Regions from separate parts of the Paucidesulfovibrio gracilis DSM 16080 genome, predicted to be linked through region 2. Evidence: riboswitches for the same ligand, from Rfam matches in the RefSeq annotation. Region 2 holds a riboswitch; each other region holds the start of a gene.
What was found. A riboswitch is a leader RNA that binds a small molecule or an ion and turns the genes downstream of it on or off. The one in region 2 is predicted to bind cobalamin.

Region 1 (9,599 bases), on a different contig from region 2:
GCAAGTCAAACCCTGCCACCCAGGAGGCGATATCAAAGGGGATACGCGTCACCGCCAAAAATTTGCCGAAAACCACGGCTCCGGCAATAAGAAAGAGCACCATGCAGGATGTTCGCAACGTCTCATGCAGCGACTTAACCAAGGCCTTCCAGGTCAGACGGCCGCGAAAAAAAGAAAGCAGGCTGATGCCGATCACTCCTACGGAGGCTGCTTCCGTAGGAGTAAACCAACCTTGAAACATACCGCCAATAACCAATAGAAACACTATCAATGTGTCCGAAAGGCCAGACAGAGAGGCCAATCGTTGCCTCCAGGAGCACCGTTCCCCTTTGGGTCCCTGTTCCGGCGAACGCCGACAAACAAGCCAGACGGCACCGATGAAAAGCAGGGTGAGCAGCAATGCCGGAAAAATGCCTGCCACAAATAATTCGCCAATGGATTGCTCGGTGAGCACACCATAAACGATGAGCACGACACTAGGGGGCATGATCATGCCTAATCCACCGCCGGAAGCGACGGACCCGGCGGCCAGGGAATCCGCATAGCCAAAACGCTTCATCTCGGGAATGCCCACAGTGGCCATGGTGGCCGCCGTGGCTGGACTTGATCCGCAGATTGCCCCGAATCCAGTGCATGCCGTTACAGTCGCCATAGCAAGCCCACCGTTCACATGGCCGAAAAAACGGTATCCGGTATCATAGAGCTTTCGGCTAATGCCACAGTTGAAAGCAATCTGTCCCATGAGGATGAACAGTGGAATGGTGCTTAAATCATAGGAGGCAAATGCGGAATAAATATTTCGGGATAAAAGGTTCAGTCCGCCTTTGGGGGAGATCAAAAGACTGAAGCCCACAAACCCAACCAGCGTCATCACGTAGGCAACAGGCATGCGTGTCATGAACAGCACGAGCATGAACGCAATGCCCAGAATGCCGACAAGAGTGGGATCCATGATTACTCCTGACGTGTTTCGGGTGAGGCGGTAAACCATGTTACCACGTCCCGCACCAAATGGAGGGTGAAGATCAGAAAACCGAAGGCAAGCACAAACACGACGAGATATTCGGGAAAACCGAGGTTCATGGAACGGACCCCGGACGTTTGCATGGTCAGGCCGTAATCAACCATCCGCCAGGCGACTACGGCAAAAAGTCCCAATGCTGCTGACGTGGTGATCAGGTGGATGATGTCACGGACCTTTTTCGGCAAGAATCGGACAAAAATCTCCACACCAATATGGCTTCGATGCCAGTGGGCTTCGGGGAGGCTGAGACCGACAACGAGTACGGCAAGCATGGTCACGATTTCTTCGGAACCGAAGAGAGGGGAGTCCCAAAACCGCCCCACAACATCGGTTCCCGTGACTAGCGCCATAGCGCAAAGAGCTGTTGCGGCCACAGCGCGCATCACTTTTCGCATACCAGACAATGCGGAAAACAACGATTGCAGCATGGAACCTATTCCTTCCAATGTATATCCGTATGAACAAGATACGGGCAGACCCAAAAGTCTGCCCGCTTCAAATTAAAAGCAGCAACGCTTAACGCAGCTCTTGGAGCGCGTCGCGGGTAAAACGTAAAACAGCGTCTCCATCCACTCCCCGGGCGGACACTTCATCCACGTATGTACGGAGCAGGGGAGCGGCAGCATTTTGCCAACGCTCAGCTTCCTCAGCAGCAAGCGGAACAATCTGATTACCTTGCTCAAGAAAAGCTGCTCGACCAACCTTGTCCGCCTCATCCCAGGCCTGTCCGTGCTTGGCGATCCACTCGGCATTAACTTCCTGGATAGCTTTCCGCACGTCGTCCGGCAGGGATTCCCAGCGGTCCTTGTTCATGACCACAAAAAAAGTCGTGGTGTATCCAGTGGAGTAGCTTTCGGTCATGTAGTCCACGACCTCGGCCATTTTCCACCCTTTGTTGGTTTCAACGGGATACATACCGCCATCGACCACGCCTTTTTGGATGCTTTGATACGCCTCGGGCATGGATTGCGCCACGGGAGTCCCGCCAAGAGCTTGAACGAGTTGAGCACTGTTTCCAGTTGCCCTGAGCTTGAGTCCTTTGAGCTGCTCCAGGCGGGTGACCGAAATTTCCCGAGTATGCAAAAGACCCGGACCATGAGCGTTGAAATACATGACCTGCACATCCTGCAGTTCCTGCGGTTGAAAATGCTCATACACGCTGTTGGCGACCTTGGTGGCCTGCATCCCCGAGGTGTATCCCAAGGGTAAATCCACAGCAGCCATGACCGGGAATCGACCTCGGGAGTAGGCCAGGGCGGAAAAGCCGATGTCTGAGATACCCTCTACCACGCCGTCATAGCATTGTTTTGCCTTTGTCAGCGTGCCACCAGGATAGTAATCAATACGCACCTGACCGTCAGTACGGGCTTCAACCTCCCGACACCATTGCTCCGCAAGCTGTGACTGCACATGGGTTGGAGGGAAAAAACAACTGTAACTCAGGCGAAACTCACTGGCGTGCGTGGGCAGCACCCATAAGGACAACAAAACAGCGAGGCATCCTGTCAAAAGGGTACGGGGTCGCATGATCACTCCTTACATTCGGGCGTTCGGGCCGGGAAGCCCAGTTGATCGGACTCAGGAAAGCAGTGCGCCCGGGCAAGAAGCAGGGCAGCCCGGCGAATGTCTTCACGGTCCAGCACATTGGTTTGTAGAACGTTTTGAATCAAAAAACCTTCGAACAGCGCGGTATTGAGAGAACCAATCTTCTCAGGCGGCACATCGGTACAAACAAAATCTCCCAACAGTTTGGAAAAGATATCATTTGACAACCTGTACTTGCTCCGATTCAGCTCTGTCTGAAGTCGTTCATCACGAGAAGCATGAATCGTAAACTCCAAAAAGACCTTGGACCAGTTCATATCATCCATAATTGATTCAAGAAAATCCCATATAACGTGAAAAACTTCTTCAAACGATGAAGCCTTTTGAATCTTTTTTGAACGATCACGACGGTATTGGTCCATCTTGCGTTCTAAAATTTCCAAAAAAATATCGTCTTTACCCGGCCAGTGGCTGTAAAAACTCCCCTTGGCATAGCCGGCAGCCTTGGTGATCTCGGAAATGGTCGTGGCGGCAAATCCTTTTTCACCAAACAAACGCATGGCGCAGACCAACAGCTCTTCTTTGGTCTGACGACTTTTTTCCTGCTGCCTGCGTGCCATGTGCGCTCCGTCCTTTGGTCAAAAAGTGACCGATGGTCATTTACTGACCCTAGGTATGAGCTTTTTCCTATGCTGTCAACAGGAAAAAATCACAGAAAAACAGACTATAAACATTTTCGAATTATATATCCGATACTGACAATCAAAAGAGCTTGAAGAAACACAAAAAGATGACTAAAAAATAATCATGAAAAAGCATGACGCGCTATGCATTCTTGGTAAAGGGAGCCAATGGAAAGGGCTACTCGAGTTTGAAGGATCCGGAACAATTGATTCTTTTTTTGAAGGTGACATACGTACAAGGGGACTTTTAACCATTGGCCCGAATGGAAAAGTGGCAGGCAGCCTTCAAGTTGGCGAATTGGAAGTGTACGGCAAAGTGGAAGGGGATGTTCAGGCCGAGCGAAAAGTGCTCTTACGTGACGGCGCAACCTTGACCGGCAACATAGATTCCCCTTGCCTGGCCAGTGAAGAAGGGGCTTCATTTACCGGCAAATTGAACATGCTTAGCGGAAAGGGCAGTCCGAGAGCTCGCCGCACAATGCTCGTGCGCCCCGCCCCGGCATTGCCGAAAGAAGCGGAGCGCCATCTATCTGACGTGGCTTCATAAACCAACGAGCAAGGGAAGGCGAAACACTTTTCCCTAATGGAATGGCCAGGAAAACTATTGTAGGCCGAGACGATCAAGCAGGTTTTTCATAAGAATTCGCTAAAAGTAATGTAAGATAGGTGGGGTCTTCAACAAGGTTTTCAATTCCTCGACAAATTTTCTCTCGCTCCAAACCAATGCGACTTGCATACACGCAGTCATGCGCCATGTTATTGTGTCGCAACTGGTCGCGTATGACTGTAAAATTCTTATACGCCTTGAGAATTACAAAATTTCCCTTTTGCGACAACGTCTCGGCAAGAGCGTCTTCCGACATGGTCCCCGCAAGAATGTGCAAAGGCTGCTCTCCTTCAGCCAGAATTGTTTGCGTCAGTGCTGCGGCCTGCTGGAAAGAAGTAATGCCGGGAATAATCTCCACAGGGTAATCCGGGTACGCACGGCGCAAGGTCCGCAAAATGTACCCAACCGTGCTATACAACAGCGGATCCCCCAACGTAACAAGAACAACGTCCTCTCCTTTGTCCAGGCACTGCACCAACTTGTGGGTATTTTCTTCCCAGGCATGCTGCAACACTTCGACATCATTCGTCATTGGGAAACGAAGCCGGCGCACCTCAACACCTTCTCGCAGATGCGGACGCATAATTCCCTCCGCAACGGAAAATCCGTTTTTGCTGGAGGAACTTGCAAAGATATGCTTTACGCGACGTAAAACCTGCACAGCCTTCAACGTCAACAAATCCGGATCGCCAGGGCCGACACCGATACCGTACAAAGTTCCTTTGGATATATTGGTCATTATTATTTCAACTCCATTGCTTGATTTCTTTCATAAAATTCAGGGAATAAATCAGGATACAGAATCCCGGCCAAACGTTCTACGGCATCGACGTTCCGAGGCCCAGGACGGGAAAACATCTGTTCATCCACCTGAAAAACTTGTCCGGCTTGCACGGCAGGAAGCGAAGCAAAACGGGATGAACTCCGTACGTCCACAGGAACGGGATTCATCGGCCCTTGCTGTGACAGGTAAACCTCAGGAGCAAGACGAAGAAGCTCCTCTTCACTGAGGCGTACCAATCGAGAGTGGAGGGTCACACAGTTTTTACCGCCCGCATGCAAAATAATGTCGTTTACGATGGATTTCTGCCCGGCAGCCAACAAATTTCCGGACCGAACTTCAAAAAAGACTTGAGGCGAACCATTTTTCGGCAGACGTTGCCGCACCGCCTCAAGACGCCGACGCATCTGCGCAACCAATGCTTTCGCCTCTTTCCCTGCTCCTGTGAGATCCCCAATTTTGTTTATCATCGCAAAAAGCTGCACAAAATCAGACACATGAAAAACAGCAACTGGAATGCCAAACCGTTCCAAGGCTTGAACACTTTGCAATGCCGCGCTTCTTCCTCCCATTTGCAACACAAGGTCCGGCTGCATCCCGACAATGCGTTCCACATTGGGGCGCATGTGCGTCCCGATGCAAGGAAGCTCACAAATTTGGGGCGGAACTCGATCCGCCTTGGTTCGAGCTACAATCCGATCACCAAGATTCATGCCGTAAAGAATTTCATTGAAGGCACCATAAAGCGCGACAACACGCCGGGCAGGACGCTCCAACAGCACGACTTGTCCCCGATCGTCCGTAATTCTGATGCTGTCAGCATGGACTGTGATCACTGGAACGATCATGCTCCAGCAGACCAGAACGAACAGGACTCGGCATGGCAAAGGCCTGGGGGGTTCCCGTTCCGGGATGAACACCGATCTTGATTGTCGTTTCATAAAGCTCACTCAGGGTGGATTCGGAAAAAAGAGGCTCCACCGGCCCATCATAGGCTACCCGACCATTCTTCAAAAAAATGATCCGGGTACAATACAGTGCCGCCAGATTGATATCATGCAAGGCCACAACCGTAGTTGCGGCCTCCAGCTCGCGGACCAAATCAAAACAGCGTACTCGCCAAGCCATATCCATGGCAGAAAATGCCTCATCAAGAAGTAACAGCCCTGCCTGCTGCGCCAAGGCACGTGCCAACAGGACACGCTGCAGTTCACCGCCGGACAGTCCGTTCACAGTACGATTTTGCAATTCAACCGTTCCCGTGGCTTCCAAAGCATGATCAACAACTGCCTCGTCCTCAGCATCGGCATGCCCCCAAAACGGGAGATGGGCATGCCGCCCCATGGCGACCATGGTTCTAACGCGTAATCCAAAGAGTGTTTCCACACGTTGCGGCACCACGGCGCACAACCGGGCAACCCTGGCTGGCGACAAATCTTCGATTGGGATCCCGCTAAGAAACGCCTGACCGTTCCGCGCTTTCAACGCACCACAAATGCCAGATAAAAGAGTACTTTTTCCTGATCCATTGGGACCGAGCAAGGCAACAACCTCGCCTACGGCCAGCGAGACATTCACCCCATGGAGAACGCAAGAACGTGAACCATAGCCCAGCGACCAATCGTTGCAGGTGAATACCGGCGGGTTGTGGGGGATGGTCGAGGTCATCTTGAATCCCCCCGTTGCTTTCGTAATAGAAAACAAAAAAACGGACCACCCAGGAGCGCTGTAATCACCCCCACGGGAAGCTCCGCACCGCCGGATAGAATCACCCGGGCAGCCACATCAGACCAAACCAGCAGCAATCCGCCAAGCAGAGTGGAGTGGAGTAGAAGGGGTCCGTGCTCCGCACCGATCACCAGCCGCACCATATGTGGCACGACAAGCCCCACAAAACCGATGATTCCGGCTACAGCCACACCAGCGGCCGTTACCAATCCGGCACCGCCGAGCAAAATCACGCGGACACGGGTTGTAGACACTCCGAGCTGTCGGGCTTGTCGCTCGCCCAAAGAGAGAATATCCAACTCACGGGAATGTAGAAACATGACCACCAATCCTACCAAAGAATAAGGTAAAACCAGCAAGACGTGTTCCCAGCCCCGGCCCTGGAGGCTCCCCATAATCCAAAACACTATAGCGGAAACCGATTCCTCATTCAGCGCCTTTGAAAGGGAAATACAGGCCGACAGGAATGTGGATATGACAATTCCCGCCAGAACCAATGTTTCCCGTCGCAATCGGCCACCGATGCTGCCCAAGGCGATCACCGCCACAAGCGCAACAAGAGCCCCGAAAAAAGCAGCCACAGGCAGAGCCACAACACCGAACAGACCCGTGACGCCGGCAAGCCCAAGGGTAATGGCCAAGGATGCGCCGAATGCTCCTCCACTGGACACGCCCAATGTGAACGGATCCGCCAGAGGATTGCGCAACAACCCCTGAAAGACTACTCCCGAGGCTCCCAGTCCCGCACCAATGATCCAGGATAGACAAATGCGGCTGAGCCGAATATCCCAAATAATTGTGGCACCGGGAGAGTCGGCATTGCCTTCGGACAAAATGGAAACAACTTCATGAAAAGGGATGGGAAAAGCTCCGGGAAAAATCGCCAAGAACAGCGAAACGATTGTCAGTACGATCATTCCCAAGACAAAGCCTGGGCGGTGATCACTCCTTGCTATCTTTCTTTTTCCCGGAGCTTCCATATCTTGCCTTCTCAGAGGCTAGCGCAATTCTTCCAGGGCGTGATCAAGATGGTCCACCCAAATTTGAACCACGTTGTCAAACTCCGCACTTCCTTTAAGGACGGGTGTACAGTTGACCCCATCCGCAGTGAGGATCGAAATCCAGGAGTCCTCTTCAGGACCAGCCATATCATTGCGTGCATGATCCCCGGCAACAGACATGAAAGGAACGAGCCATGCCTTATGCACATCGTTTTTTTTCAGTTCAGCACGTACTTGATCCAAGCTCGGAGAGCCTTCGACCGTACCGATAAACGCAAGGGGGTCGCGCGCCCGAAGAATTTCCTGCATGGCTATATAATAGACGTTGCCCGGATGATGGGTTCCATGTCCCATGAACACTACGGCTTCATCCGAGGTGCGGTCCTCGGGTACATTTGCCAGCATCGCCTCAGCGGCTCGCTCCAGATCCGCTGTCACGGCAAGCAATGGAGCACCGACGCTCAGATGGGCAATGCCTCCGGGGAAACGAAACGCGTTCACCGTTTGCAACAGGCCATGAAATTCTTCTCCGGGAATAGTGTGCAACGACTGAACCGCAACGTGCGTAAATCCACTGTCAGCCATAGCCGCCAATGCCTGCATCGGAGACAGCAAATCTTTGCCTTCGGTCCGAGCCAGTTTCTCCCGAATGATATGCGATGTGAATGCCCATTGCACAGGGATATCCGGGTATGCCGCATGTACTTTGGCCTCGATGTTCCGGAATGAGGCTTGTGCCTCGGGCATGCTGGAGCCGAAAGCAACCAGAAGGATGCCGAGTTTTTCTTCCTCGGGAACCGCAGACCCGTGTGCCGACGATAAACAGGGAAAGCTGACCACAATCGTGACGAGTGCCAAGGTCAGCGCAGCAAGCGAAGAGCGAAATTTGAAACCGAACTGCATGAATCCCTCCCAACGAGAGGGGGCTGTTAAGGAGAACATACAAAAAATCCCTTGCGGGGCAATGCACGCAAGGGGCTGTCTCCTATACTGCTTTTGCGACAATAGCCCCGTGTCGAAAAGCATTATCCGAGGAACCAATGGGCAGGTTTTCCGGCTTGTTCCCCGCAATCTCGGCCTTCCCAAACGAGCGTTCAGTGACCACAATTGGAATGAGATACGGTTTACAGAACTTACGGCGGCGGGTCCGCTCCCGATTTGCACGGGATTCCCTTTTCATTCGCCATGTCTCAGAAAGGCGAACACCCACTTGAATATGTATGTCAGGCAGAGGAAAAGAGTCAAGGGCATCTTGCCCCAGCCTTAGGCGGGGGCAAGAAATCCAGACGATACTATCAAAAAGGATAGGGAAGGGCGCCTGCGCCTGCCTCAACAGGTTTCCCCATTTTCCCCTCAATGCTCTCTAAACGGGCCTTGGCAGCATCCCTTTGCTTTGTGGTTTCCGCATTTTTAATCACGGTACGCAATAGCCGGGCTGCAGGTTCATATTCCTGTCTATCCTCATATATGCTGGCGGACCGATACATGGCGGTCAGAGCCCACATGCTCTCCTGTGGGTATTGCCAGGCAAGCTTCAAGTAGTGGTCCAAGGCTTGATCGCGATTCCCCAGGGCAGCTTCCCCTTCGGCGAGATAAAAAAGGATTTCCGCCTGCATGGCCGTATCAAAGGTATCTTTCTTCTCCCAAAGACGAAGCAAATTTTCCTTTCCACCTTCAAGGTCGCCAAGCTGCTGCATCAAAAAAGCAATCTTCAACCTTGTAATATCGGAAATTGGCTCTCCAGTTTCCAACAGACGCTGGTACGCGGCATAGGCAGCGGCCATGTCCTCCTGTGCCACCTGAAAATCCGCCAAGACTTCAAGTCGACGGGCCAGCAGCCTGCGATCCTCAGGCTGTTCCGGGACCATGTCCAGATAGTAGCCAGCCAGACGCAACTGTTTTGCCTTTACGGCCTTATCCGCTAGAAACAAGGAACACTGCATTCCCAGGGCATGCTGAGGATAAAGATAGGCAGCTCTACGTGCTAAGCCCGTGGTGGGATTCGCCTCCCAGAGAACTTGCCACGAAGCCAATACCAATTCACGATCCAAAGGCCATTGCGTAAGCATGGTCTGCAAAAGTTGTGTAGAGCCGGGTTGTACCCAGAACGGGGCGGAGTGAGGCTGATCAGGAGAATTACCGGCAGCACTGGCCAACAGGGAGAGAAGGCGGTTAACAGGCGCTTCGGCCAGAGACTGAGAAGAGACGTGCGATACAGGCAAATGAAACC
Region 2 (9,599 bases):
TCCCAAGCTGGAGGTCGTGGTCTTTTACCGCGACATCATGGCCTACGGGTTTAAGGAGGCGTTTTATACCGAGGCGCGCAAGGCCGGAGCGCTGTTCGTCCGCTACGAGCCGGAACGCAAGCCCCAGGTAGGGTTTGACGGCGGCAAGCCCGTGGTTACGGGACGGGATCCGGTGCTGGGCCGGGACGTGCAGGTGCGTGCTGATCTGCTGGTGCTCTCCAGCGGAGTGGAACCCGAAGAAACCGACGAACTGGTGGAAATCTTCGGCGTGGAGACCAACCAGGACGGATTCTTCCAGGAGGCGGAATCCAAGTGGCGACCCGTGGATTTCCTCAAGCAGGGCATCTACCTCTGCGGGCTGGCCCATTCTCCCATGGACATGGGCGAGGCTGTCGCCTCGGCACAGGCCGCGGCCCAACGCGCCCTTCGGATTCTCAGCGCCGAAACCATTGCCCGGGAAACCGTGGTGGCCCAGGTGCGCCACTCCCTGTGCTCCCTTTGCCAGAAGTGCGTGGCGGCCTGCCCCTACGGGGCGCGCCAAGTGGATATGGAGCAGGGGCGCATCGTGGTGGATGAGATCCTCTGCCAGGGCTGCGGCTCCTGCGCCGCGGTCTGCCCCAACTCCGCCACCGTGCTCAGCGGATATCACGACGGGCCGGTCATGGCGCTCATCGACGCGGCATTGGAAGAACCCATGCCCCGGCAAACGCCAAAGGAGCGTGAGCAATGAACGGGACACTCAAGGATCCAGCGGCGGAGATCCGCGAGCATATGGCCGCCTGCATGCAGTGCGGCACCTGCTCCGCCTCCTGCCCCAACGCGGCGTTTATGGACATCAGCCCGCGCAAGCTCTGGCGGTTGGCCCAGCTGGACCGCATGGACGACGTGGTGGCCAGCCGGACGTTCTGGATGTGCAGCTCCTGCTACAATTGCATGCTGCGTTGCCCGCGGGGGCTGCCCACCACCAGAATCATGCAGGCGCTCAAGCGGTTGGCTGCGGAGCGGGGCGCTCCCGGTTCGCGGCGGCGGCAGGCCTTTTACCGCGCCTTTACCGAAAATGTGGAACGCTATGGCCGGGTGCAGGAAAGCGCGCTCATGAACACCTATCTGCGTCGCCGGGCCAATCCTGTGTTGGCGCTGAGCTACGCGCCGTTAGGGTGGAAACTGTTGCGGCGGGGCAAGCTGCATCTGCTTCCGGAATCCGGCCATAAGGGACGGCTCGCACCACTCGTGAACAAGGTGCGTGAAATGGAGGGCCGGTCATGAAGTATGCCTATTATCCCGGTTGTTCTCTGACCAGCAGCGCCGTGGAATACGATGTGAGCACCAGGGCCATGCTTTCGGCTCTGGGGGCAAAGGTGCATGAGATACCGGACTGGACCTGTTGCGGCGCCAGCTCCGTGGAGAATGTGGGCGAACTGCTCTCCCTGGCCTTGCCTGCGCGTAACCTGGCCCTGGCCGAGCGCGATTTACCGGGCATGGACGTGCTTGCGCCGTGCAGCGCCTGTTACCTGAACCTGCGCCATGCCAGAGAGGAGGCCCGCGCCGACAGGGACGTGGCCGCCCGTCTGGGCGAAGCGCTGGACGCGGAAGGGTTGACCCTGGCGGCCGAAGCCCCGGTACGGCACCTGCTGGACGTGCTGGTGAACGACATCGGACCCCAGCGGATCCAGGAGGCCTGCGTTCGTGACCTCACGGGACTGGCCATTGCTCCGTATTACGGTTGTCAGGCGCTACGGCCCTATACCGACTTCGACGATCCCAACCGGCCCCGCAGTATGGACGCCCTGATTCGGGCCGTGGGTGCGGAGCCGGTGGACTGGGACATGGGGGCGAGGTGCTGCGGCGCGTCGCTCATGGTGACGCACAAGGAGGCGGCCCTGGACGCGGTGAGCACCATACTTGGTGCGGTGCGCGGCGCCCATGCCGTGGTCACGGTCTGCCCCATGTGCCAGATGAATCTGGAAGCCTATCAAGGCGAGGCCTTGGCCCGGATGGGCGGCGGGGAGCGTGTGAGCGTGCTCTACCTGCCCCAGCTTCTCGGACTGGGCCTGGGTCTCGATCAAAAGGATGTGGGACTGCATCGGAACATGACCGTGACGAACCGGCTGCGCGCCAAATTGCGGCGCATCGACATGCCAATAGCGCGGCCCATGGCGGATGCGGACCAAGGGGAAGGGAACGAGGAAACGACCCAACCACCCGGAACAGGAGGGTGAGAGTATGTTTAAGGACATCGTTGTCGGCGTGACCCCGAGCGGGTTGGATGAGTGCGCGGTGGATGCGGCCATCGGTTTTGCCCAGCGTTTTGAGGCCAAGCTGTACATGGTCCATGTGGCGGGCATGGGACACAGCTGGGGCGACATGCGCCACCTGGAGCCTTCGGGCGAAACGGATCAGATTAAGGAGCAGATCCTTGAGCGCTACGAGGAAAAGGTCAAGGGCGTGGAACAATTGCAGGTGCACGTAGTGCCCGGCATTCCGCATGCCGAGGTGTTGCGCCTGGCACGCAAGGTCAATTCCGACCTGATCATCATGGGACCGCATACCAAGGAGTACGCGGAAAAGCGTTCCTCCATGTGGGGCATGGCGGGCAGCACGTTGGAACGCGTGAGCCAGAAGGCCCGATGCCCGGTCATGATCGTGACCCAGGCCACGCCCTACGGCGAGCACAAGTTTGAGAACATTCTCGTGGCCACGGACTTTTCCGAGCAGGCCGAGTGCGCCGTGAACTACGGCGGTCAGCTTGTGCGGCAATACAAGGCGGCCATGACCCTGCTGCATGTGGTGGATACGGACGGCCTGGCCGGACAGATGAACGACGACGAACTCAAGCGGTTGTTGGCCCAGAATCGTGAGCGCATGGAAGAGGAATACGCGGCCCGACTCAAGGGCGTGGAACCCTGCACCTTTGAATGCGTGGCCGGAAAGCCTGCCATGGATATCCTCAAGACGGCGCGTCTGGTGAATGCCGACCTGATTCTCATGGCGCACCATTCCAAGGAAATTGATCCGGAAAAGGCCTTCCTCGGCTCCACCGTGACCCAGGTGGCCCTGAACGCGAAGTGTCCCACCATGAGCGTGAACCGGCACTTCGATCTGCGCTGCGGCCTGATGTACGACCAGGACGGCTCCGTGACCGAGGAAAAGGCCTCGGCTCCGGTCTAGCCGGGAGTGAAGAGCGTGCGCCGTCGGGGTCGTTGCGACTCCGGCGGACGCACGCAACACGGGCGGACCACGAACGGGGAGAGGAATGATGATGGAAACCGTGACGGAAACCGCGCGGCATGCCGTGCCGCTGCTGCCCGGCGGGACAACGTTTTTGGACCGCGTCCAGGAGGCGTTGCCCGAGGGAGCGAATCTGTCCATGTGTCTGACCTGCGGGCTGTGCTCCTCGGGCTGTCCGGCGTCCGGGCTGCATGACATGGACCCGCGCAAATTCCTACGGCTGTGCGCCTGGGGGCAGGAGGAGGAAGTCACCTCCACGCCCTGGGTCTGGATGTGTACCATGTGTTTTCGCTGCAAGGTCGTTTGTCCGATGGATGTGAATATCCCTATGCTTGTGTACGAGGCCAGGGCTTCCTGGGCCAGGGATGCCAAGCCAAAGGGAATCATTGGATCCTGCGACCAGGGATTGCGGACCATGGGTGCCAGCGCCGTGGGCATTTCCAGTGAGGACTTCCGATTTGTGGTGGAGGATGTCCTGGAGGAAGTGCATGAAACGCAGCCCGGCTGGGAGGAGTTGCGTGCTCCCATCGACAGGAAGGGAGCGACCTTCTGCGTGAACCAGAATTCGCGGGAACCCGTGCAGGAACCTGAGGAGATGGTGCCGCTTTGGAAGATACTGCATCTTGCCGGGGTGGACTGGACGTATGGAAGCCATGGTTGGGGAGCCGAAAATTACTGCATGTTTGCCGCCGAGGACGAGCATTGGCGCGCCGTGCTCCAAAAGCAGGTGGACGGCGTCCGCGAGTTGGATTGCACCTCCTGGGTAAACATCGAATGCGGCCATTCGTTTTATTCCATTTGGGCCGGGCTGCAACGCTTCGGCATCAATCCCGGCGTGGATTTCGATCACATCGTGCGTTGGTACGCCCGTTGGATTCGTTCCGGGCGGCTTGCTCCCTCAAGTGATTGGAATCGTGATCTCGGGGTGAAGTTTACGGTGCAGGATCCCTGCATGGCGGTTCGTAAATCCCAGGGGACGGCCTTTGCCGACGACTTGCGCTACGTAGTGCGCCGGTGCGTGGGAGACGACAACTTTGTGGATATGGTCCCCAACGGGGTGAACAATTATTGCTGTGGCGGAGGAGGTGGGTTCCTGCAATCCGGGTACAAAGATGCCCGCCGGAAATATGGCGAGTTCAAGGCCCGCCAGATACTGGGAACCGGAGCCGACTACGTGATTACGCCCTGCCATAATTGCCATGCCCAGATTGAGGATTTGTCCGCCGAACGGAACCATGCCTGGAACACCGTGCATCTGTGGACCATTCTTTGCCTCAGTCTCGGGGTGCTGGCGGCGTCGGAACGAACCTATCTCGGACCGGATTTGGCAGAGGTCGCTCTGCCGGGAAGCAACGGAGGAGAATCATGACGGAAACCATGACGGAAACCACGCGGGATGCCGCGCCGCTGCTGCCCGGCGGGGGCGCGTTTCTGGATCGTGTGGAGGGGGTGCTGCCCGAGGGGGCGAATCTGTCCATGTGCCTGACCTGCGGGTTGTGCGCTTCGGGTTGCCCGGCATCCGGGCTGCATGACATGGACCCGCGCAAATTCCTGCGGCTGTGCGCCTGGGGGCAGGAGGAGGAAGTCACCTCCACGCCCTGGGTATGGATGTGCACGATGTGTCAGCGCTGTGTGTACGCCTGTCCCATGCATATCGACATCCCGAGGCTGATTTACGAGGTGCGGTCCACATGGCCGCGTGATACCCGGCCCAAGGGGATTCTCGGCTCCTGCGAACAGGCTTTGAGCACGGAGGGTAACTCCGCCATGGGTGCGCGGAGCGAGGATTTCAAGTTCGTGGTGGAGGATATCCTGGAGGAAGTGCATGAAGACCAGCCGGACTGGAAGGATCTGGCGGTGTACTTCAATCGCGAGGGGGCGAAATATTGCCTGAACCAAAACTCCCGCGAACCCGTGACCGAGCCGGACGAAATGGTGCCGCTTTGGAAGATTCTGCACACCGTGGGCGCGGACTGGACCTATTCCACCAAGGGCTGGGCCGCTGAGAACTATTGCATGTTCCTGGCGGACGACGAAGCCTGGGAAACCGTGGTGCGTAACAAGGTGGCCGCTGTGGAGGCGCTGGGCTGCCAATACTGGCTGAACACGGAGTGAGGACACGAAATGTACGCGGTCCGGGCCGGACTGCAAAAATTCGGGATCACTCCCAAGTTCGAGATCGAGAGCATCATTCGGCTGTATGCCCGCTGGATTCGCGAGGGTCGGCTGCCGGTCAGTTCGGATTGGAACAAGGATCTGGGCGTGACCTTCACGGTCCAGGATCCCTGCCAGTTGGTGCGTAAGTCCTTCCTGGACCCCGTGGCCGAGGACTTGCGGTTCGTGGTTCGCTCCGTGGTGGGCGAGGAACATTTCATCGACATGGTGCCGAACCGTTCCAACAATTATTGTTGCGGTGGCGGCGGCGGGTACCTCCAGTCCGGATACACGGACGAGCGGCGCAAGTATGGGGATCGCAAGTTGCGGCAGATTCTGGAAACCGGAGCAGACTACTGCATCGCGCCTTGCCACAACTGTCATTCCCAGATTCATGACCTTTCCGAAACATCTGGCCGCCATTTTCCGGTGGTGCATCTGTGGACCCTGATTTGTTTGTCCATGGGCTGCCTGGGCGAAAATGAGCGAGGATATCTCGGGGAGGATTTGGCGGAACTTGGGTTATAGCTCCGGATTGTCGGGGCATGGAACATCTATCGGGCCGGTCCTGCGGGATCGGCCCGCGTTGTTGTTTGATGCGTGGGGGGATGTGCGTCAATATCGAATCTTGTGTTTTCGTGCCAAGACAGGTGGCACACCGTGCCGAGCTTGCCGCACGCTGCTATCTTGTTTGAATCGGTTGCATTATGCGTAAAAATACAGCAAACTGTTCTTTCTTGTGGATAGTTGTTGTACACCTTCTCGCCGTCTGGTTCGCTTTTTGAAATGGAGTTGGAGCACTCGGTATCGGAGCAGCATTGAAGCGCCTTGTCGTCATACTCTGCGTGTTGTTGTTGCAGTTTGCCCTGGGGGGATCCGGGCAATGCCGCGGCACGTTGCGTGTGGCAGCGAGCGAGTTTCCACCGTCGGTTATTTTTGACGATGACGGCACGGTCCGCGGGTACGATGCTCTGTTTCTTGGGCGGTTGGCCGAGGGGTTGAACCTTCGGTTGAAAATTGAACATTATCCTTTTCAGCGCGCCCTGCGTCTGCTCCAGACCGGGGAGGTGGACGCCATGCTCGGCGTACAATACCGTCCCGAACGCGAACAGTTCGCCTACTATCTCGACCCTCCGTATGTGACCGAAGCGACCACCGCCTTCTATGTGCTCACCGGTAAGGAAAATTTGATCCGAAAATATGAGGATCTGTACGGACTTACCGTGGGAACGAGTATCGGTGTCAAATATTTTCCCCGGTTCGATAATGACCCGCGCCTGCGCAAGGAGCCGGTGCGCGGCGGAAAGATGAACTTCCTGCGGCTGCTGGCCGGGCGTGTGGACGCCGTGGCCATGGACGATGTGGGCGGGGATTACCGGGTCTGGGAGTTCGGGTTGACCGACAAGGTCTGCAAGGCCAAATATATGTCCAGTGAACCGCAGAATGTATATTTGGTGCTTTCGCGCCGGTCCCGGTTCATGCCGCAGAGAGAGGAAATCCAAGAGGTGCTGGCGCAATTGTTGCGAACAGGCGTTCGCGAGCAGTGCATGCTTGAACACATCGACCAGGAAGCCGCCCTGGCGGGGAGAATGCCCCCGAATTTAATCAGGGCGGGCAATCGGCACCTCAAGACCGGCATTGTTCCGCCACCGGATGAGCCGGAAGGCCGCGGCCACAAGGCTCCGCCCCTTTCCCTGCCGCCCGTGTGTCCCTAATCCCGGGCGCAGAGTCTTTGTTTTTTTGCCGCAATAACAAATCCTGAAAATGATTGCGTTCGTTGGCGCACAGCGGAATATCCCGAGCCGATATTTTCTTTTGGCACGCGCACGGGCCAAAATGGTTGGCTTTGGGTGACGATATCGTTTTTCGAAACGGATTGTCGGGCTATTTATGGAACCGGGTGTTCCGATTGTTTCTTCACGTTTGGTATGAACGAGAGAATCCCCTCCTTGAAGGCACGAGGGCGCCAATACCTTTGGCTGTGGAAGAGGGGCAAAGTGCAATGTGTTGGTGATGGTATTCCCCCTTGTCAAAAGACATTCAATTCTATATTCTTAAATCTTGATATACTAATGTTGGCAAGAAACGGAAAGCGGTGAAAAGCCGCTGCGGACGCGCCGCTGTAACCGGCACAACCCGTTGATGACCACCGAAAGGGAAGGGAATCAACATCTTGGGGCCGGGAGCCAGAAGACGTCTTGCCGGAGTGCAAAACCCCCGGGCACTGTTTTGCGGTGGTTGCTTTGGGGCAACGCAGGGTTCTCCTCTGTTGTCTTTGGGGTTTTGCTCTTTGTCGTCAACCCATGAAACATGGAGCAGACATGAACGCGCACGTACTGGGATTCCCGAGGATCGGACTCGGGCGGGAACTCAAATGGACTCTTGAATCCTATTGGCGGGGAGAGGCTTCCCTTGAAGAGCTTTTGTCAACGGCCGAGAGACTCAAGAGGCGGCATTGGCAAGTGCAGATGCAGGCCGGGCTTGACCTTCTCCCGGTGGGAGATTTCTCGCTGTATGACCATGTGTTGGATACCGTTGCCATGGTCGGGGCGGTGCCGGAACGGTTTTGCCGAAACTCCGCCGAGACGGGATGCGCTGCGTATTTCGCCATGGCGCGTGGAGAGGCCCGTTCTTCGATTCCGGCCATGGAGATGACCAAATGGTTCGACACCAATTATCATTATATTGTCCCGGAATTCACCAATGACCTGAGGTTTCGCAAGGACGCATCGAGACTCCTCCAGGACGTGCGGACCGTTAAGGAACTCGGTGGCACGGCAAAGCCCGTGCTGGTTGGTCCGATTACCTTCCTGCTGTTGGGAAAGTCCATGGATGGAAGCAGTCCCTGGATCCATTTGGAACGCTTGGTGGACGTATATTCCGATATCCTGAAGGACATCTCCGGGGAGTGTCCGTGGATTCAAATCGACGAGCCGGTTCTGTGCAGTGATTTGTCTCCAAAGGCGCACCAGGAATTTCGATACGCCTACGAAAGCTTTGCCGGTGCCAAGGGCCATGCCCGTATCCTGCTCACCTCGTATTTCGGTCCGCTGGGGGACAATTTGCCGCTTGCAGCGAGTCTGCCCGTTGACGGGCTGCATCTGGACCTTGTCAGGGGGGCGGAGCAGCTGCCTGCCGCGCTTGAAGCCATGCCTTCCGAACAGGTTGTGTCGCTTGGTCTGGTGGACGGCAGGAACATCTGGCGCGCCGATCTTGATGCGGCCGCTGAATGCATCAATGCCGCTAAGCAGCGGGGCAGTGAATCGAAGATCATGCTAGGGACGAGTTGTTCCCTGCTGCATTGCCCGGTGGATGTGGCTCTGGAAACGGATATGGACCCCTCCATACGCGAGTGGATGGCCTTTGCGGTGCAAAAATGCGACGAGGTGGCGGCATTGGCGCATTTTGCGGAAACGGGCGAACGCAATTCTCTTTTTGCGAAAAATCGTAAGGCATTGCAGGCACGAGCGGCAAATCCATGCGCCGTTGATAAGAGCGTTCGTGCTCGTGTCGATTCACTCACTCCAAAGCACTACGAACGCGGGTCCGTTTTTGCGGAGCGAACGAAAGTGCAATCCGTCCGCCGGCAATTGCCGCTCTTCCCCACAACAACGATCGGGTCGTTCCCCCAAACCCCGGAAATCCGATCCATCAGGCTTGGCCATAAAAAAGGGGAATGGACAACAGAAGAGTATGTCGCGGCCATGAAGAATCAGATTGCCGAAGCCGTGGCCAGGCAGGAGGAACTGGGGCTGGATGTGCTTGTGCATGGCGAACCGGAGCGCAACGATATGGTGGAATACTTCGGACAACAACTGAATGGCTTTTGCTTTACGTCCCAGGGATGGGTGCAAAGCTATGGCAGTCGCTGCGTAAAGCCGCCGGTGATTTTTGGCGACGTGTCCCGCCCTCAGGCCATGACCGTGGATTGGGCGCGGTATGCCCAAAGCCTGACCCCAAAACCCATGAAAGGCATGCTGACAGGGCCGGTGACCATTCTGTGCTGGAGTTTCGTTCGCAACGATATTCCGCGAAGCGAGGTGTGCCGACAGATCGCCCTTGCGATTCGTGATGAGGTGTTGGATCTTGAATCCGCTGGATTGTCCATTATCCAGATCGACGAGGCCGCCTTGCGTGAGGGGCTGCCGTTGCGAGCGGCAGACCATGAGGCGTATCTGCGTTGGGCTGTGGATTGTTTCCGGCTGACGGCGGCCGGT
Region 3 (9,599 bases), on a different contig from region 2:
CGGCTGGTCCGGCTTGTACCGGCTCCAGGAAATGAACTGGTCCGGGCCGAGCCGCAAATCCCGATCCATGTCGGTGAGGGCGTAGCCCCCCTTGTCGCCATGCAGGTCGATGTCCATGCCAAAGACCTTGCCGTTGCCGGAGACCGTATGACAGTTGCCGCAATGGGGCATCTCACTGAGCACGGTTACGGGCGGCTCCAGGGTGGTGGGATCATCCAGCAGCCAGCGGGATAAACCGGGATTATCCTGGGCGTGGAGAAACGGCACGGGAATGCGCTGCACCAGCACCCGGGCGTCAAAGGGGTCCGGGGCCACGCTCAGCCGGGTCTCGCCCAGGGCCGCGGGCCGGTCACCGTCAAAGGAGGTCACATGGATGCGCACGGGCTGTTTCACGGCCAGGGCGCGCACCGCGTCCCAGGTATCCTGGTCCATACGCCAGAACGGTTGCCCGCTGGCCGCCAGCACGGACCGATCCTTCAGCTCCACGCGTACCAGCCAGTGTTCCTGAGCAAAACCGCTCGGTTCCCAGGCCACGAGCGGCGGGGCGAAATCCGGCGGATACGCGGCCTGATCCAGCGGATTGAGAATCTCCAGGGATTCCATGAACCCTGTATGCGTATCCAGAGCGCGCTGCATTTCCTCGGCGGAGGGAGCGGCGGACGCGGTGGAACAGGACAAAAAAACCGCAACAACAGCACAAATGCATAATGTGCAGATACCAGAGAGGAGGAAACGCCGTATCCAGACTGTAATACCCACTGCAACGCCTCTTTTTTATTCACAAAAGAACATAAATCAACAATACGATCATGCCACAAACCCATCACTCCCGCAAGGAGATGATGCAAAACAGTGCACGCCGCTTGCCGAATGCGTTCTCCGCAAGGAAGCGCCAACGGGACGCGGAATTACTTTTTTTCTAGAAAGATAACGCGGGTTTTGGGGGCGGGATGGTTCAGAGGCGCGCAGCCCAGGGCATGGACCGCCGCCAGATCCAGATCAGAACAAAGTTGCTCCACGGCGCGGGTTTCTTCCTGGCCGCCGGGATGCCCGCTGTAGAGCACCAGGGAAACCAGGCCGCCGGGAGCCAGCCAATCCAGGGCCGCACGCACGGCACGGCAGGTGGTTTCCGGCCGGGTGATCACGGCCTGGTCCGTGTCCTGACCGCGTCCGCCATGGCGCACGGTACCCGGCAGGTAGCCGCAATTAAAGGTTACGGCCCGTATCCGGCCATGCAGGTCCGCCGGAAGCCGCTCGGCCATGGTTTCGTGTCCGGCCAGCCAAAGGGCGGCCCGATCCGCCAGCCCATGCATTGCAAGGCAGCGACGGGTCCGCTCCAGGGCGCGTTCCTGAACGTCAAAAGCGTGGACCCGGCCCTGCGGTCCCAAAGTACGCGCCAGGAACAAGGTATCGTGTCCATTGCCCATGGTGGCGTCCACGGCCACACCGCCGGGGGTGAGCACCGGGGTAAGGACGTTGTGGACAAAACGTGTGGTCTGACTGACGTACATGGCTCCTGTCCAACGCGGAAAATGTTTGACGACCGCCGTCAATCTGCCTCCTTCCGGCCCGGGAAGCAAGGGGGGACACGGCATACCGCCTTTGTGCGGACATGGACTTTTTTGATAACACGTATGTTGAAAAAATTTTTCAAAAGTAATACAAAACGAAAAAAAGTAATACGGAGGTGTTTCCCGATGACTTGGTCGTTTATAACTTGAGAGGAGGAATTCCATGCTGGAAATCGAACATGTGATGATGAACGACAAATCCCCGCGCAACGTGGATCCGGATTCGTTTTCATTCGTGCAGGTGGATCCCGACAAATGCGAAGCCTGCGGCACCTGTGCCGAGGTCTGCGGAACCGGAGCCATCCAACCCGTCAATGAGGACGGCATCCACGGCGTGGTGGACCCCGTGGCCTGCATCAACTGTGGCCAATGCCTGGTGAACTGCCCGTTCGGGGCCATCTATGAGGAAGTGTCCTTTGTGAAGGACGTGCTGGCCGCCATCGAGGATCCCGACACCGTGGTGGTCTCCATGCCCGCCCCGGCCGTGCGCTACGCCCTGGGGGAACCCTTCGGCATGCCCCCGGGAACGTATGTCGGCGGCAAGATGCACGCGGCCCTGCGCAAGCTCGGCTTCGATCTCATCTGGGATAACGAGTTCACCGCCGACGTGACCATCATGGAGGAAGGCAGCGAGCTGATCAAACGGGTGGCCCACCCGGATCCGCACCATCCTCTGCCGCAGTTCACGTCCTGTTGTCCGGGCTGGGTCAAGTTCGTGGAGTCCTATTATCCCGAACTGATCCCCAACCTGTCCACCTGCAAATCGCCCATCGGCATGCTCGGCCCATTGGCCAAGACCTACGGCGCACAGCAGGCCAAGGTGGATCCGGCCAAGATGTATACCGTGTCCATCATGCCCTGCATTGCGAAAAAGTATGAGGGCTTGCGCCCTGAGCTGGCCGCCAGCGGACACCGCGACATCGACGCCACCATCACAACCCGGGAGCTGGCCTACCTGATCAAAAAGGCGGGCATCAACTTCGCCAAACTGCCCGACGAAAAGCCGGACCCCGTGCTCGGCGAATCCACGGGCGCGGCCACCATCTTCGGCACGAGCGGCGGCGTGATGGAAGCGGCCCTCCGCCTGGCCTACGAGGTGCTCTCCGGCAAAAAACTGGCAAACCCGGACATCAAGGCCGTGCGCACCGAGGAAGGCATCCGCACCGCGTCCGTGGAAGTACCCAACTTCGGCAAGGTCAACGTTGCCATTGCCAGCGGTCTGGAAAACGCGGCCAAACTCTGCGACGAAGTCAAGGCGGGCAAGTCTCCGCACCACTTTATCGAAATCATGACCTGCCCCGGCGGCTGCGTGAACGGCGGCGGGCAGCCCCTGGATCCGGACATCCGCATGGCCGCCAACGGCAAACGGTTCATGGCCGGACTGAAACGCCGCTTCAACAGCAACCGCTTGGCCTAAAGGAGGAGGAACATGGACAGCGTTTTGGCAATCAGCAGAAGAGGCTTCTTGAAGACCGCCGGTATGGCCGCTGCCGCCGCCATGATCGGTGGCGGTATGCTCGTGCCTGCTCCGTCCCGGGCTGCGGCTCTGGATTTCGTGGGCCAGCGCCAGTCCTCGGTGTACGAGGCCGACGCCAAGGTCTACAAAATCCGCAAATCCCAGGACAACCCCATGATCAAAAAGATCTACGGCAAGGAAGGCTTCCTTTCCGAAGGTCCGCTGGGACACACTTCGCACCAGTTGCTGCATACATACTACTATGATCGCAGCGCGGGAGTGAAGGCTCTGAAGGCCAAGGGCGTTCAGCTCAAGGTCTGATTCCGTCGATAGAACACCTCCGGCAACCTGAGGCGAGGACGCTTCTGACCTGAGGGTTGCAACTCCATCCGCTCCCCAACGCGAACCGCGTTACCGTCCCATTGGCCTGCCTGCCAGAGGCGCGATCAGTCCCACGCTGCCTTCGGCCCATCCGGCCGCACGGCCCATGTTTACGGCGTGTCCACTGGTGCGGACAAGGCCCGGCGCACATCCTCCAATAGTGCCTCGCGCTGGTAATCCACGCTGGGCGGCTTGGGCGCGTCCGATTCAAGCCACCGGGCAAACTCGGCATACAACCCCTGCGCCCGCTTGCGGGCAACCGTCCTTTGCGCAGTGGAATACTGTTCGTCATGGCTCCGGCGGCCGTACAACCGCGCCAGATTATACAGGGCCAATGGATAGCGGTTGATCTCCAGCGCGGCCAGATAGTGCGTCTCGGCCTCGGCCTCGCGTCCCAGGCGCGACAGGGCCACGCCGCTGTCGTTATGGGCCTCGGCCGCCTCCGCGGTATCCGGGCAGCACTGCAGCACCTTTGCGTACCGTGCCAGAGCGGCTTTGTATTTGCCCATGGCCAGATACCGTTCCCCCTGCTGCACGAGCACCCCGGGCAACTCCTGGGCCGGGGACGCTCCGGCTCCCGTCATCCCCGCCAGCAGCAAGACCAAGAGCAGCAGACCAGCTCGATGGGTAAACGGTCGGGGGGGCGTTGCCAGGACAAGGGACATGGACGGCGTGCTCCGTTTCTGCGGCGCACGCGGCGAGGATATGGGCATACACACTCCGTGCTATTTTTTTTCAAATGTTCTGTTGTAAATACATATTCAGCTCGAAAAAGTCCACCATGCCGCGATGGTTTATATTTCGCCGAATGAAACTTTTAGCCACGTATCTTCAGTGTGTTGACTCGAATGGCAAACCCGTATACGAATATTCAGCGTGTTATGTTTTAACTTTTTGTAACATGAATCAGACACGAAAAGATCAGGAGTAGAGGCGTGAAACCGGATACCACGGTACGACGGCTCGGTGTGGTGGGCATCATCGTTGCGGACCGCCAGAACATGGCCCGCAAGGTGAACGAAATCCTCAGCGATTTCGGTTCGATCATTGTTGCCCGCACCGGTGTTCCCCATCGGGAACGGCAGGTCGCGGTCATCTCCGTGATCATCGACGCCACCACCAATGAGCTGGGTGCCCTGACCGGGCGGCTGGGAATGCTGCCGCAGGTACGGGTCAAGTCGCTGATGCTTTAGATCGCGTTTTCGTGCGCAGGAGGTTCAATGCGAATGCTCGGAAAAGCCGTCGCGCTGATTCCTTTGCTGAGCGTGTTGCTCTGCCCCGTGACAGGGGCGGGAGCAGCCTACGCCGCACAGGAAGAGGCCGACGATGTTTCGAAGGAACAGACGCTGGAACCGGTGGTGGTCACGGCGCGCGGCTATGCGGGCGCAGTATCGGCCACCCCCGGAGGGGTCGGAGTCGTGGATCGGCGCGAGCTGGAGGAAACCATGCCCACCGGAGTGGGCGACGCCCTGGACCGCGTTCCCGGAGTGGGCGTCTCCACGGACTCCCCCTGGGGAGCGGACGTGGTCATCCGCGGCCTGGCCCGCGACTCGGTGGTGGTGCTCATCGATGGTTGCCGACTGAACGTAACCACGGACATCAACGGCCGCCTCGGTTTGGTCAATCCCGACGACGTGGAGCGTGTGGAAGTGCTCAAGGGGCCGATCAGCACCCTCTACGGCACCGGCTCCACCGGCGGCGTGGTCAACATCGTCACGCGTCAGGGCGACTACTCGGAAACACCGCAACTCGGCGGCGAGGTCGCTGCGGGCTGGGCGTCCAATCCGCAAGGCCCGGATACCTATGCCAACCTGACCTACGGTGACGAAAACGTATGGTTCTATGCCTCGGGCGGCTGGCGGGAACACGACGACTCCTACAGCGGAGGCGGCGACGTGATCCGCAACAGCGGCTTCACGGATCTGCAGGGCAAAATTGCCGCGGCCCTGGCCTGGAACGACCGGCATGAAACCATGGTCCAATACCAGTTCACCGAGGCGGACGAAGTGGGCATCCCCGGCACCGGCACGGCGGCACTGCCCGACAACGCGGACGTGACCCTGGAACAAAATGACCGCACCTTTGCCCAACTGCGGCACAGGTACCAAAATCCCCAAGGCACCCTGACCGAATCCGAGTTGAAGATCTCCTACCAACTACTCACCCGCGACCCGCGCGTGGACAACTTCACCGGCGGTCCCATGCGCAAGGTTGATCCCTACGCCGAGCACGAAACCATTGCCCTGAACTGGCGCAATGTGCTGGATCTCGGAGCGCATCGGCTAACGGCGGGCGTGGACGCCTGGAACTGGTACATGACCTCCAAGCGGGCCAGATACACCGTGGCCGGTGCCGTGCTGCGCGACAAACCCACCCCGGATACGGACATGTTCTCGGGCGGAATCTTCGTGGAGGACGACTGGACCCTGGATCCCGACTGGGTGCTCAACCTGGGCGGCAGGCTGGACGGCGTCCTCATTGAAAACGACCAGACGCCCAATGTGGCGGCACGCACCAGAAGAAACATGGACTGGGGCGCGCACGCCGGGTTGACCTGGGCCTTTTCCCCGGGCTGGACCGCCACCGGACTGGTGGCCGCCAGCTACCGCACGCCGAACATCCTTGAACTCTATAAGGACATCAACATCGGACCGGGCATCCGTGAACTCGGCAACGCGGAGCTGCGCTCGGAAAAATCCCGGTACGCGGAATTGGGGCTGCACTACGCCGGCTCCCGGTGGAGCGCTTCCGCGGCCGCGTTCCTCAACATGGTGGACGACCTGGTCACCAGTGAACTGGAGACCGCCGGCGTCTACCGCATGGCCAACGCGGCCGAGGCGCGCATCCATGGGCTGGAAGGCTCGGTGCAATGGCGCTTTGCCCCGGGCTGGCAGGCCTATGCGGACGCTGCCTGGACCGAAGGACGCAACGAAGATACCGGAGAATGGCTGCGGTTCGTGGCGCCGCTCAGCGGACTGGTGGGCCTGCGCCAGGATCTGGACAACGGACTCTGGTGGGCCTTGGAATCCCGCTGGGCCGCAGAACAGCACCAGGTGCCGGACGATGCCCTGCGCACCGACTCCTGGGCCGTTTTCGACGCCCGCTGCGGATACGGCTTTGAGACCGCCGGACTGCACAACGATTTGACCCTGGCCGTGACCAACCTGTTCGACGAACGCTACCGCAACCATCTGGCCACTTCGCGGGGCGTGGAACTGCACGCTCCCGGCATCGGCATGAAGGCCGAATGGCGGCTGCGTTTCTGATCCCAACGCGGTCCCCGGCCGTATGCAGCGCCTCGGTTCGCCGCCCCCGGGCGGACCGGGGCGCATTTTTCCCGGTTCCCGGCCCGCAGAGGGATACGCGTGTTTTCCCCACAGGAAATACGGATTTTTTTTCACTGCTTTTCCGGGTTTTTGACCTGTGAAAATGCTGTTCAGGAAACAAATTCCGCTCTGCTCCCTTGCCGTGAATTAGCCCTTGGGCTAGTCTCTTTTTCGCACGATGCCCCCCGGGTGGCCATGGGCCTTGATAGTGAATCCGGTGCGAATCCGGAGCGGTCCCGCCGCTGTAATCCCATGACGCCACGGCCCGAAACGCCACTGCAATACCTTTGCGGGAAGGCCGGGCCGGACGGGAAAGCCAGAAGACCTGCCCGGGGCTTATCCGGCCGCCTGCCATGCGCGGACATGGCGGACCGCCAGAGTTTTACCAATACCAAGCCGTTGTCCGGCGTTCGCGGGGTTCCGCCCCGACGACCATCAACCGGAACAACATACGAACAGCAAACGCCGTCCTCTGCCAATGGTCCGGCGTTTTCCGCTTTCCGCGAGGCGCTGTTCCCTGAAGAGAGATTCATGCCGGTACAAATTCTCAAACGTGACGGTTGCATTGAGACCTGGTCCACCAGGCGCATTGCCGACGCCATCTTCAAAGCGCTCAAAAACAGCGGTATCAAGGATCCGCTCCTGGCGGACCGGCTGGCCCGCAAGGTGGAAAAAAAACTCGACGGCGTGGATGTGCCCGAACAAGAGCAGGTGCAGGACATGGTCCAGCAGGTGCTCATGGAGGCGCGCCTCTACAAAGTGGCGGAACGCTACATCATCTACCGTGAGAAACGCCGCGAACTGCGCAGCCAGGACCAGGCCTTTCTGGACATTTCCGCCGTCACCGAAGGCTACCTCGACAACGTGGACTGGCGCGTGAACGAAAACTCCAACATGGTGCACTCGTTCCAGGGGCTGATCCTGCACATGGCCGGTGCGGTGCAGGCCCGTTACGTGCTGGAAAAATATCCCGAGGAAGTACGCATGGCCCACAACCACGGCTACTTCCACATTCACGACCTGTCCTTTGGCCTGGCCGGATACTGCTCGGGCTGGAGCCTGCGCGACCTGCTCCTGGAAGGATTCAACCTCCGGGACCGTTGTTCCTCCACCCCGGCCAAGCATTTTGACGCGGCCTGCGGCCAGATGGTCAATTTCCTGGGGACGCTGCAAAACGAATGGGCCGGCGCCCAGGCCTTCAACAACGTGGACACCTATCTCGCGCCCTTTGTCCGCTACGACGGCCTGGATTACGCCACCGTGAAGCAGCAGGTGCAAAAGCTGCTGCACAATCTCAACGCCACGTCCCGCTGGGGCGGACAAAGCCCGTTCACCAACTTTACCTTCGACTTTGTGCCCCCTTCGCACATCGCCAACGAACCCATCATCATCGGCGGGGAATACCAGGATTCCACCTACGGCGAATATGCCGAGGAAATGGCCATGATCAACCGGGCCTTCCTGGAGGTCATGCTTGAGGGCGACGCGGACGGACGCATCTTCTCCTTCCCCATCCCCACGTACAACGTGACCAAGGACTTCCCCTGGGATTCCGAGGAAGGCAAACTCCTGCTGCAAATGACCGCCAAATACGGTGCGCCCTACTTCCAGAACTTCATCAACTCGGACCTGAACCCCGAGGATGTGCGTTCCATGTGCTGCCGTCTCCAGATGGACCTGCGGGAAATCCGCAAGAAAACCGGCGGACTGTTCGGCGCGGGCGACCTCACCGGCTCCATCGGCGTGGTCACTTTGAACCTGCCCAAGCTGGCCTACCTGGCCCACAATGAGGACGATTTCCTGGATCTGGTCACGGAATACGCGGAACTGGCCAGGGACTCCCTGGAATACAAGCGCAAGTTCGTGCAGCAAAACCTGGAAGCGGGCATGTTCCCGTTCTCGCGCCGCTACCTCAAAAACGGCTTCAGCGGACACTTCTCCACCATCGGACTCATCGGCGGACACGAGGCCTGCATGAACCTGCTGGAAAAAGGCATCGACACCGAGGCCGGATCCCGGCTCATGCAGCGCGTGCTCAACCATCTGCGCGAACTGGTGGTGCGCTTTCAGGAGGAGACCGGCAACCTCTACAACCTGGAAGCCACGCCCGGCGAAGGCACCTGCTACCGCCTGGCCAAGATCGACAAGGAACTCTACAACGATATCCACACCTCGGGCGAGGAAGTGCCGTACTACACCAACTCCACCCTGCTGCCCGTGGGCGTGACCTCGGACGTGTTCTTTGCCCTGGAACACCAGGACAAGCTCCAGACCCTCTACAATGGGGGAACCGTGTTCCACACCTTCCTGGGTGAGGCCGCCCCGGACGAGGAGAGCGTCAAAAACTTCCTGATCAAGTCCATGAGCCTGACCAAAATCCCGTACCTGTCCGTGACCCCCACCTTCTCGGTGTGCAAAGACCACGGTTACATCTACGGCGAGCACTTCGCCTGCCCCACCTGCGGGGAGGAAACCGAGGTCTATACCCGCGTGGTGGGCTACTACCGCCCGGTTTCCCGCTGGAACAAGGGCAAGCAGGAGGAGTACCGCGAACGCGTGGAATACGGCATGAACTCCTTTTGCACCACCTGCTGATTTCGGGACGTGCAAGGGGGAACAGCGATGATCCTGGACGCCAACCAGCTTGCGGCCATCCGCCAGCGCAACGACGAGGAACTGCGGCTCGGCCCGCGTGCAACCCACGGCTACCCCGCCCGTACCGTGCAGGATCTGCTGCACACGGTGGAGGCCATGAAGCGCGAAAAGCGCAAGTGGAAAAAGCTGGCCCAGGCCCGGGGCAAGGCACTGGCGGACATCCGGGAACTGGCCTCCAAGACGGGCAACGGCGGTTCCGGCGGCTGATCC

Region 1: linked by a shared signal. The riboswitch ahead of B5D49_RS06235 (sirohydrochlorin cobaltochelatase) and the one ahead of metE (5-methyltetrahydropteroyltriglutamate--homocysteine S-methyltransferase) in region 2 are both predicted to bind cobalamin.
Region 3: linked by a shared signal. The riboswitch ahead of B5D49_RS07560 (ribonucleoside triphosphate reductase) and the one ahead of metE (5-methyltetrahydropteroyltriglutamate--homocysteine S-methyltransferase) in region 2 are both predicted to bind cobalamin.

The regions. Positions count from the first base shown of each region.
Region 1 is NZ_FUYC01000003.1:396,749-406,347, forward strand. Features, by position in the region: gene B5D49_RS06190 (TRAP transporter large permease) at 1-952, opposite strand, end outside; gene B5D49_RS06195 (TRAP transporter small permease) at 955-1,452, opposite strand; gene B5D49_RS06200 (TRAP transporter substrate-binding protein) at 1,541-2,551, opposite strand; gene B5D49_RS06205 (TetR/AcrR family transcriptional regulator) at 2,554-3,189, opposite strand; gene B5D49_RS06210 (bactofilin family protein) at 3,377-3,799, shown strand; gene cobI (precorrin-2 C(20)-methyltransferase) at 3,873-4,598, opposite strand; gene B5D49_RS06220 (ABC transporter substrate-binding protein) at 4,601-5,488, opposite strand; gene B5D49_RS06225 (ABC transporter ATP-binding protein) at 5,457-6,308, opposite strand; gene B5D49_RS06230 (FecCD family ABC transporter permease) at 6,305-7,285, opposite strand; gene B5D49_RS06235 (sirohydrochlorin cobaltochelatase) at 7,367-8,395, opposite strand; cobalamin riboswitch at 8,396-8,594, opposite strand; gene B5D49_RS06240 (tetratricopeptide repeat protein) at 8,665-9,599, opposite strand, start outside.
Region 2 is NZ_FUYC01000002.1:32,215-41,813, forward strand. Features, by position in the region: gene B5D49_RS02400 (FAD-dependent oxidoreductase) at 1-730, shown strand, start outside; gene B5D49_RS02405 (4Fe-4S dicluster domain-containing protein) at 727-1,266, shown strand; gene B5D49_RS02410 (CoB--CoM heterodisulfide reductase iron-sulfur subunit B family protein) at 1,263-2,219, shown strand; gene B5D49_RS02415 (universal stress protein) at 2,224-3,168, shown strand; gene B5D49_RS02420 ((Fe-S)-binding protein) at 3,260-4,597, shown strand; gene B5D49_RS02425 ((Fe-S)-binding protein) at 4,606-5,910, shown strand; gene B5D49_RS02430 (substrate-binding periplasmic protein) at 6,201-7,097, shown strand; cobalamin riboswitch at 7,428-7,597, shown strand; gene metE (5-methyltetrahydropteroyltriglutamate--homocysteine S-methyltransferase) at 7,704-9,599, shown strand, end outside.
Region 3 is NZ_FUYC01000005.1:70,592-80,190, forward strand. Features, by position in the region: gene B5D49_RS07525 (TolB family protein) at 1-678, opposite strand, end outside; gene B5D49_RS07530 (tRNA 5-(aminomethyl)-2-thiouridylate-methyltransferase MnmM) at 909-1,511, opposite strand; gene B5D49_RS07535 ([FeFe] hydrogenase, group A) at 1,735-2,988, shown strand; gene B5D49_RS07540 (iron hydrogenase small subunit) at 3,001-3,348, shown strand; gene B5D49_RS07545 (tetratricopeptide repeat protein) at 3,519-4,121, opposite strand; gene B5D49_RS07550 (TM1266 family iron-only hydrogenase system putative regulator) at 4,344-4,601, shown strand; gene B5D49_RS07555 (TonB-dependent receptor plug domain-containing protein) at 4,629-6,674, shown strand; cobalamin riboswitch at 6,905-7,081, shown strand; gene B5D49_RS07560 (ribonucleoside triphosphate reductase) at 7,266-9,329, shown strand; gene B5D49_RS07565 (hypothetical protein) at 9,357-9,596, shown strand.